Regions from separate parts of the Bacillus arachidis genome, predicted to be linked through region 3. Evidence: riboswitches for the same ligand, from Rfam matches in the RefSeq annotation. Region 3 holds a riboswitch; each other region holds the start of a gene.
What was found. A riboswitch is a leader RNA that binds a small molecule or an ion and turns the genes downstream of it on or off. The one in region 3 is predicted to bind thiamine pyrophosphate.

Region 1 (3,288 bases), 730 kb from region 3:
TCCATTGCGCGTTCGGGATCTAAAGATAAGTTAAATTGATCGCGCCAGCGGAATTCAAAACGAGCTTTTGAAAGTGCATCATCACGCTGCTGCGCTGTTTTGTGTCCTTTCGCAAGGTCAGCCGCATGCGCCGCAATTTTATACGTAATAACCCCTTCACGAACATCATCTCTGTTCGGCAAACCTAAATGCTCTTTCGGTGTCACATAGCAAAGCATTGCTGTGCCAAACCAACCAATCATTGCTGCACCAATCGCAGATGTAATATGGTCATAACCAGGTGCAATATCCGTTGTTAAAGGTCCGAGTGTATAGAACGGTGCACCTTGGCAAATCTCAAGCTCTTTATCCATGTTTTCTTTAATTAAGTGCATCGGTACATGACCTGGCCCTTCAATCATAACTTGAACATCATGCTTCCAAGCAATTTTTGTTAACTCACCAAGCGTTTCAAGCTCAGAAAATTGCGCCTCATCATTTGCATCTGCAATCGAACCTGGACGTAATCCATCTCCTAAAGAGAAAGAAACATCATATTGTTTCATAATTTCACAAATCTCTTCAAAATGAGTGTATAAGAAGTTTTCTTTATGATGGAATAAACACCACTGCGCCATAATGGACCCACCGCGTGAAACAATTCCTGTCGTACGTTTTGCAGTGATTGGAATGTAACGAAGCAGCACACCTGCATGAATTGTAAAGTAATCCACACCTTGCTCCGCTTGTTCAATTAACGTATCACGATATACTTCCCACGTTAAATCTTCAGCAATTCCATTTACTTTTTCTAGCGCTTGATAAATTGGTACTGTTCCAACCGGTACAGGAGCGTTACGGATAATCCATTCACGAGTTGTATGAATGTTTTTCCCTGTTGATAAATCCATAATGGTATCTGCGCCCCAGCGAGTTGCCCATGTCATCTTCTCTACTTCTTCTGCAATGGAAGAAGAGACAGCAGAGTTTCCGATATTCGCATTTACCTTCACATGGAAATTGCGGCCAATAATCATCGGTTCTGCTTCTGGGTGGTTAATGTTTGCTGGTAAAATAGCGCGTCCTTCTGCAATCTCTTTACGTACAAATTCAGGCTCTACCCCTTCACGAATCGCAACATATTCCATCTCAGATGTGATGATCCCCTTACGAGCATAGTGCATTTGCGTTACATTTGCTCCTTTTTTTGCGCGAAGTGGTTTACGATCCATTTGCGGGAACACAGGTGTATGATTAGATGCGACTTTCACACCATCATCTTCCGGCTTAATTTCTCGTCCTTCATACTCTTCCACTTCTCCGCGCTCAACAATCCAGCGACGGCGAGGCGATGGAATTCCTTTCTCTAGCTCTACTTTGTACTTAGGGTCTGTGTACGGACCACTCGTATCATAAACACGAATTGGTGGATTTGGTACACCGTTTGTATCACTTTGTTCAATCTCACGCATTGGTACTTTCATACCTTCATGCGGCCCATCAACATAAACTTTCTTACTCCCTGGTAAACTCGACTTCAATTCAATTTGTTCAGCTGAAACAGATTGCTTCATAATTTGTGTTTCCTCCCCTTTATCATTTCAGGCAAATCTAACTTGCACCGAATCTTGAGCCAATTTCTGTGCAACTCGATTCTCACTTCAGCGACGTTTTGCCGCTTTCGGTTTACTTAAGATCCAGCTTGAGCGGCTAGAATGATCGTTGGCTTCGTTTCTTCAACTGAGGTAAAACACACCTCTTCGGCTGAAACTCCATCCCCCTCCCATTCTGAAAGAGCCGCTTTCGCCTTACTTGTGACAAGGACAAGAACTAGTGGCCAGCGCATGCCAAAATAAAAAGAGCCAGATCCATAGTAAAACAAGGACCTGGCTCATAAAGACATAGTTATGTAAAGCCGTTAACTTCCCTACGCTGGTACGAGCCAGATCAGGTCCAAAGGGTTAAGAAGTTATCGCGCTTCTCTCTCAGCCTAAGCATCACTTAGGCACCCCTAGTTTATCACTGATTTAATTTTCAATACTTTCCCATCATACACGATAATCAGAAAAATGCAAAGGCATGAGTTGCAATTTTTATCTATCGTTTTTTTGTCTGCTAATCGATATACCTGATAGAACCAATGATTATTAGCCCTCACCAATCGGGCTCTTATGGGCAGTTGATCTATCACCTAGCTTCTTTGTTTCCGCTAAATTTTGAGGTGGGAGCCAAAACTTATTCATGTTCAAATAAAATCATATCATCCGTCTACAATTAATAGAGATTTCTACTTATTACACGGATTATAATACGGTTTCGTGTTATAATTTTCTAAAAATTACTATTTTTATATATTTTATTTATAAGAACAATTCAGTTAAAGTCAAAACACATAAAAAATTAGTCATATTATTTATGCACATATATCAAGTATAGTTTAGATCAGGAGTGAAATTATAATGGGGTGTTTGGGGTCTATCTTCAGGTTTATATTTTGCGCAATATGTATTATTTTTGTCTTTTGGTTTGGAGGCACGTCAATTATGGCCTTTTTTTCTGCTCTGTTTGGGGGCAGTTGGATGCACTTCTGGACATTATTTTCTATCTGGGTTGTTGCCAATTACGGAATCGGTTGGCTGTTTGAAGTTCACTGGAAAGATGAGGACGCGGGCGACGAATTCTTTTTAAATTTTATTCTTTTTATCAGCATACTTATTTATAGGGGAGTTAATAAACTTGGGAGAGTGTTCATCCGAGGATGAATAGTCTCTCAGCGTAACCATTTAGTTAAGGTTATGAAACAAGCCAGGTGCTTTCAGCACCTGGCTTGTTTGTGTTAAGTTGACGGCTTATACCCACCTAAAAGCTTACGGTATCATCCACGTTAAATAGTAGGCTTGTACATATGTCATAATCCCAACAATCACTACAAAGAATAGACTATGTTTTACTGTAAAGCGGAATAAATCAGATTCTTTTCCAGCAAGTCCTACTGCTGCACACGCGATTGCAATCGATTGCGGAGAAATCATTTTACCCGTTACACCACCTGTTGTATTTGCCGCAACAAGCAGTACTTCTTTTACACCAACTTGCTGCGCTGTAATCGCTTGTAAGTTGGAGAATAGTGCGTTTGCTGATGTATCTGATCCTGTTAAGAATACACCTAGCCAACCAAGGAATGGTGAGAAGAACGGGAATAATCCACCTGTTCCCGCTAATGCTAACGCAAGTGTTGACGATAAACCAGAATAGTTTGCGATGAATGCGAATCCTAATACTAAACCGATAGATAGAATCGGCATCTTT
Region 2 (3,288 bases), 1.1 Mb from region 3:
ATAATCATTGGAATAAATGCTTTCCCATTTAAACCAAAGAATTCCATAATACGATCCATCACAACTGCAATACGAGCCATATATCCTGAGTCTTCTAATAACGAAATAAAGAAAAATAATGCAAAGATTTGTGGAACGAATACTAATACAGCACCAACACCGGCAATAATTCCTTCTGTAACGAGCGCTTGAATAAAATCAGAGGCTCCAATAGTTGTTAAACCCGCTGTTACCCAATCGGTGAGTTGACCGCTGAAAAATTCATCCAGCATATCCGATAAAGGTGTTCCAATCCACGTAAACGTAACCTGAAAAATAAAAAACATAACAGCTAAAAAGATTGGAAGTCCTAAAACTTTATGTGTGATTAACTGATCAATTTTTTCTGAAAAAGGAATTTTCCCTTCCTTCTCATGCTGAATCACATTTGTTTTTAACTTTTCAATATACGCTGCACGTGAACGATAAATATGTTGTTCCAGCGTTACATCAATTTCTTCCTCTAATTCTGATCGAATCGCTATAAGTTTTTCATACACCGGCAATTTCTTTACTTCTTGTTCTACTACTTCATTATTGCTTAAAAATTGAAGTGCAAGCCACCTTGGATTCTCATAATTTTCCTTAGTTAAAAACTCCATGATATCTGCAATTCCTGCATCTATTTGTTTACCATATGAAATACTGAAGGGCTTTTGCTCTTTTTGCTTACTCTCATGTAGGGTTGCAAGTAACTCTTTGCAGCCTTTTCCACTTCTCGCAACAACAGGAACAACTGTTACTCCTAATATTTCTGATAACCTGTTCACATCGATAATAATTCCACGCTGCTTTGCTACATCAATCATATTTAAACCGATAGAAACTGGTTTACCAAATTCTAATAGTTGCAATGTTAAATGCATATTGCGCTCAAATTGAGAAGAGTCAACAATATTTAACATATGATGAAATTCTTCTGTTAGTAGAAAATTTGTAACAACACCTTCATCACGAGAAACCGGATTTAAATCATATATACCTGGTAAATCAATTAATGTCCCTTGCTTACCTTTTAACTTACCGACCTTCTTTTCTACTGTTACCCCGCTCCAGTTTCCTACATATTCATAAGAACCTGTTAGCGCATTAAATAATGATGTTTTCCCCGTATTCGGATTCCCTAGCAATGCAACTTTATTCACGCTAATTCCACCTTTATCATTTTCGCGTCACAATGACGAATACTAATTAATTGTCCACGGCACTCTAGCGTACACGGTCCCTTAAACATTGCTTTTTGTTTCATACGAAGTTCACTTCCTTCTGAAAGACCAAACGCAGCTAATCTACGCTTTAATAACTTATCTAACGATTGTATATTTTTTACAAGTACTGTTTCACCTATTTTAATATCTACTAAACTCATAATCTTCCCCCTCGAAGAGAATGATAATTATTTTCATGAAAATTATATCATATTCTATGAATCAAGTACTATAGCTTTCCCTTCATAGTTATTAACATTTTTGCACAATTATATTTAAATAATTGTCATAACAGATTCATTTGCCATTCTCATCCATTTCGATTACACTGAACCTAACAAATAAAGAATCTCGTTATCACAGGGGGAGCCTCGTTGCTGAGAGGGAACAATTCGTTCCGACCCTTAGAACCTGTTAGTTAATGCTAACGTAGGAATTGTGCAAGCGTCGAAATACATATACCTCATCATTTTCTACTTACGTATTTCATATCTCCCTATGGTAAATTATTCTTTTTTTGTGCAACTTAGATTTAGGGGGAATAAGAACATGCGTAACACCAATTTACAAGCGATGATTGAATCTGCAATCCTTGCAGCTTTCGCCTTAATCATCGACATTTTACCAATCTCGATTAAACTTCCAACAGGCGGTTCCATTTCATTTGCTATGATTCCTATTTTTATTATCGCATACCGCTGGGGATTTAAAACAGCTTTCTTCGGTGGCTTAATTTGGGGGCTACTGCAAATTGTATTCGGAGATGCTTATATTTTAACGCCAGTTCAAGCGTTTATTGAGTACTTCGTTGCATTTGCTTTTATCGGTTTTGCTGGATTATTTTATCAACCTATTCAGCAATCAATGGCGAATAATCAAGGTAAGAAAGCAATGGTCTATATTGTTATTGCTACACTCATTGGTAGCTTAGCACGTTATTTCTGTCATTTTATTGCCGGGGTTATCTTTTTTGGGAAATACGCACCGCCTGGACAATCAGCTGTTCTTTATTCATTGATTGTGAACGGTAGTACAATGCTTGGTTCTTTCGCTTTATGTACAGCTTTACTAATGCTTCTATTTACAACAGCTCCACGCTTATTTAAAAGTATTGGTGCACATAATTTGAATTCAAAAAATACGGTTGCCTAAATGGCAATCTTATTTTTTATTTAATGAGTTATATCAATAATAAAAACAATAAATACACATAAGAATATAAATACCATTACACTTAGTAAATTACTATTCATGGCTAATCTACTCCTTGTAAACCTTATTTTTTATATAAATTATACGTGTAGAATATAAAGATAAAGTAAAGATGCTATCAAAATAAAATTAAGAAATAATAAAAAAGTGTAGAATTTCGTTTCTACACTTTTTTATGTAAATAAAAGTAAAACAGTACACCATCTACTGTATTATCTACACCATATTCCACACCATGAAGTTCTAAAATATTTTTAGAAATGGCGAGCCCCAGTCCTGTTCCACCTTTTGAGCGCTGACGAGCTGTATCGATCCGATAAAACCGATCCCAAATCTTATCTAATTGTTCCGCTTCAATATGAGCGCCTTTATTTTCTATACAAATCTTTATTCGATTCAGTTCATCTCTTATAGAAATAATAATATCCTTTTTTTCAGGTGTATAACGGATTGCATTCGTTACAAAATTTATAATTACTTGTTCGATACGATGTTGATTTGCAACAACTTCGATTGGCAAAAGGCATTTATGAACATTCAATTCTTTTTTCGCTATTTCTAATGATAGTTGTTCACATATATGCTCAATAACTCCATCAATATAAAAAATATCCATTTTCATTTTATACGTACCAGACTCAAATTTAGCTAACTCTAGCATATCCAAAATTAACATATCCATCTTATCGACTTCTTTTTCCATTGCCTGAAAATAATACTCTTTCTTATGCTCTGCCACCCCATCTTTTAAAATAGAAATGCAACTTTTCATAATGCTTAGTGGAGTTTTCAATTCATGCGAGACACCCGAAATAAATTCTTTTCGTGT
Region 3 (3,288 bases):
TCACCTGGCTGAATAATTTCTACATCTAAACCTTGCTTTTTATAGTAGTCTTTCGTCTTTGCTACATATAAACCAGTATGGTTTGTATTTGGAAACCAGTCCAAAACAACTTTTACTTTCTTTTCCTTATCTGTACTCTCTTCTTTCTTCGCTGCATTACAACCGACAACACCAACTGCAAGTATTGCGGCTAGCATAACTTTTAAACCTTTTTTCATTTTCTGCCGTCCTTTCTGTATATCCATGGTGCTGTTAGTCTTGCCATAAATTCTACAATAAAATACAAGAACAATGTGACCATGACAATAATTGCTGCGATACCAAATACACGGGCTGTTAAAAAGGATTTTGTTGCACGCGTAAGCATGACACCTAATCCTTCACTCGCACCAAGCCATTCCCCAATAATTGCTCCCATCACACTATATGTAACAGCTATTTTTAGTCCTGAGAAAAAATACGGGAGCACAGCTGGGAATTTTACCTTCTGATAGATTTGCCATTTCGACGCTCGCATTGTTTGTAGTAACTTGAGCATATTTCTATCTACTGTTTGAAAACCTTCTAAAATACTAAGAGCAATTGGAAAGAAACAAACAAGAATAACGACCATCACCTTTGGAAGCATCCCATATCCAAACCAAATAATAAATAAAGGTGCTAGCACGACAATCGGAATGGTTTGTGAAATAACGAGTAACGGATTAATTAACAAACGAAACAATGGAATAACGTCCATAATAATTGCAATACTCGTTCCAAGTAAAATCGCAAAGAATAATCCGATGATAACCTCTTGCAATGTTTGTATTATATTTGGTAGTAATAAATCCTTCATTCCAATCAGTTCCTGTACAATAGCAGAAGGTTTAGGCAAAATCCACTGTTCAATTTGAAATAATGAAACAGATCCTTCCCATATGGCAATGAGAAGGATTAGCCAAAGCGCTGTAATTGTTATATTAGATCGTTTCTGGTTTTTCATATTCATCACGGTACTTCCAAACTTTCTCATCAATCGTTACACCAGTGCTTGGACGATAATGAATTTTAATAGACGTAATCACTTCTTCTGCGCCAGCATCAACACAAGCTTGTTGTGCACGTTTGATCACGTCGAGAAGCGCATCTAATTCTCCTTCTAGCGTTGTTTCCATCGCACCTACTTCATAACGAACACCAGATTGTTGTACGACTTCAATTGCTTTATCAACAACGGCATACACATCTTTCGTTTTTGCTTGTGGTACGACTGAAAATGAAATGGTAACTTGTTGTGACATACTAAAATCCCCCTTGCAAAATATGTTTTGTAAAAAGAAAAGGCTTTCCCACGAAATACGTAGGAAAGCCTTGCATGCAAGTTATTATACAATAACATCTGCTTACATCACTTTAAGTAACTCCCTACGCTGGCATTATCCAGATCAGGTTGAGGGTCGATGCTCACTTACATCCTCTCAGCCAATTGGCTCCCCGGTTTTAATTCGTTTTCATTGTAGCATGATTTATTTTTTCAAACAAACAAATCACATTTTTTCATCACTTTACACTTAATTTTCTTGAAATAATGTCACAAAATGTAGTGAATGTTACTTTTTACGTGTTATATAATAAAAAAGGTTTATATAACAACTTTCTCTTTGTTTAATTTAATAATTATCAGTTAAATTTAAATTATTCAAAAATATCTTACCATATGAATTTCGGAGGTAGTTTATCATGTTTTGGCTACAATTTCTTACCTTGCTTCTCTGTATTTTTATCGGTGCACGCCTTGGTGGAGTTGGACTAGGAGTAATGGGCGGAGTTGGTATGGCAATACTCGTATTTGTCTTCCACTTACAACCAACAGCTCCTCCTATTGACGTTATGCTGATGATTTTAGCAGTCATTACAGCTGCGGGTGCCCTGCAAGCTGCGGGTGGAATGGATTATCTTGTCCATCTCGCAGAAAAAGCACTACGTAAAAATCCAAAGCGCATTACATTCTTTGCTCCTATTGTAACTTATTTATTTACGTTATGTGCTGGAACTGGTCACGTTGCCTATTCTGTACTTCCTGTTATCGCAGAAGTATCACGAGAATCAGGAATTAGACCGGAACGCCCAATGTCCATTGCCGTAATCGCTTCACAACAGGCAATCACAGCAAGCCCAATCTCAGCTGCAACTGTGGCCCTATTAGCGATGCTAGCTGATTATAAAATTACATTGTTAGATATTTTAAAAGTAAGTATTCCTTCTACTTTTATCGCTTGTATGCTAGCTGCTTTCGTTGCGAGCAAAATGGGTAAAGAGTTAAATGAAGACCCAGAATACTTAAAACGATTGAAAGAAGGCATGATTCCGAAACTTGAAGAAAAGAAAGAATTTATCGGTGCAAAAGGTGCCAAGTTATCTGTTATTCTTTTCTTATTCGCTACTCTTTTTGTTGTCCTTCTTGGTTCATTCGAAGCACTTCGTCCAGGATGGATGGTAGATGGAAAATTAGTTCGTCTTTCAATGCCAAATACAATTGAAATGGTTATGCTTACAATTGCTGCTCTTATTATTATCTTCTGTAAACCAAATGTAGAAAGCATTGTATCTGGTAATGTCTTTAAAGCAGGCGCTACAGCTGTTGTTGCAATCTTCGGTATCGCTTGGATGGGAGACACATTCTTCAATGGAAACTTAAATACCATTCAAGGATCGATTCAACACTTAGTAACAAGTGCACCATGGTTATTCGCTATTGCATTATTTATTCTATCTATTTTACTGTATAGCCAGGCAGCAACAGTACGTGCGTTAGTGCCACTCGGATTATCACTTGGTATTTCACCAGCACTTCTTATTGCGATGTTTCCTGCAGTAAACGGATATTTCTTCATTCCGAACTACGGAACAATTGTTGCTGCGATTAACTTTGATCGCACAGGAACAACACGTATTGGTAAATATGTATTAAATCATAGCTTTATGATTCCTGGTTTGGTTGCAACATTTACCTCCATTGGAATTGGAATGCTACTCATTTCAATTATGTTTTAACATATAAAAGCACAAACTTTTTTTGAATAAAGTTTGTGCTTTTTCATTTAATCAAACGTTTGTTTAAATTTTTCATTCAATAATTTCTACGTTATACCCTTTCTTTTCTATCCCACTTAATACTTCTTCAATATGATTTTTATCCTTCGTTTCTAGCGATAAATGAAGCTGCGCATAACCTGGGAATACCTTTGTTCCAATCCGCTCTAAATGAATATGCAACACGTTTGCTTCAAAACTTGTTACAATTTC

Region 1: it holds a riboswitch for thiamine pyrophosphate, as region 3 does, so the genes downstream of both, thiC (phosphomethylpyrimidine synthase ThiC) here and QRY57_RS03880 (MTH1187 family thiamine-binding protein) in region 3, are expected to answer to the same signal.
Region 2: it holds a riboswitch for thiamine pyrophosphate, as region 3 does, so the genes downstream of both, thiT (energy-coupled thiamine transporter ThiT) here and QRY57_RS03880 (MTH1187 family thiamine-binding protein) in region 3, are expected to answer to the same signal.

What each region holds. Positions count from the first base shown of each region.
Region 1 is NZ_CP127376.1:4,614,421-4,617,708, forward strand. It holds gene thiC (phosphomethylpyrimidine synthase ThiC) at 1-1,553, opposite strand, end outside; TPP riboswitch at 1,887-2,002, opposite strand; gene lldP (L-lactate permease) at 2,847-3,288, opposite strand, start outside.
Region 2 is NZ_CP127376.1:4,287,810-4,291,097, forward strand. It holds gene feoB (ferrous iron transport protein B) at 1-1,184, opposite strand, end outside; gene QRY57_RS23725 (FeoA family protein) at 1,181-1,408, opposite strand; TPP riboswitch at 1,600-1,701, shown strand; gene thiT (energy-coupled thiamine transporter ThiT) at 1,797-2,399, shown strand; gene QRY57_RS23735 (sensor histidine kinase) at 2,623-3,288, opposite strand, start outside.
Region 3 is NZ_CP127376.1:426,731-430,018, reverse strand. It holds gene QRY57_RS03890 (ABC transporter substrate-binding protein) at 1-218, opposite strand, end outside; gene QRY57_RS03885 (ABC transporter permease) at 215-991, opposite strand; gene QRY57_RS03880 (MTH1187 family thiamine-binding protein) at 963-1,283, opposite strand; TPP riboswitch at 1,388-1,489, opposite strand; gene QRY57_RS03875 (anaerobic C4-dicarboxylate transporter family protein) at 1,723-3,036, shown strand; gene ilvA (threonine ammonia-lyase) at 3,109-3,288, opposite strand, start outside.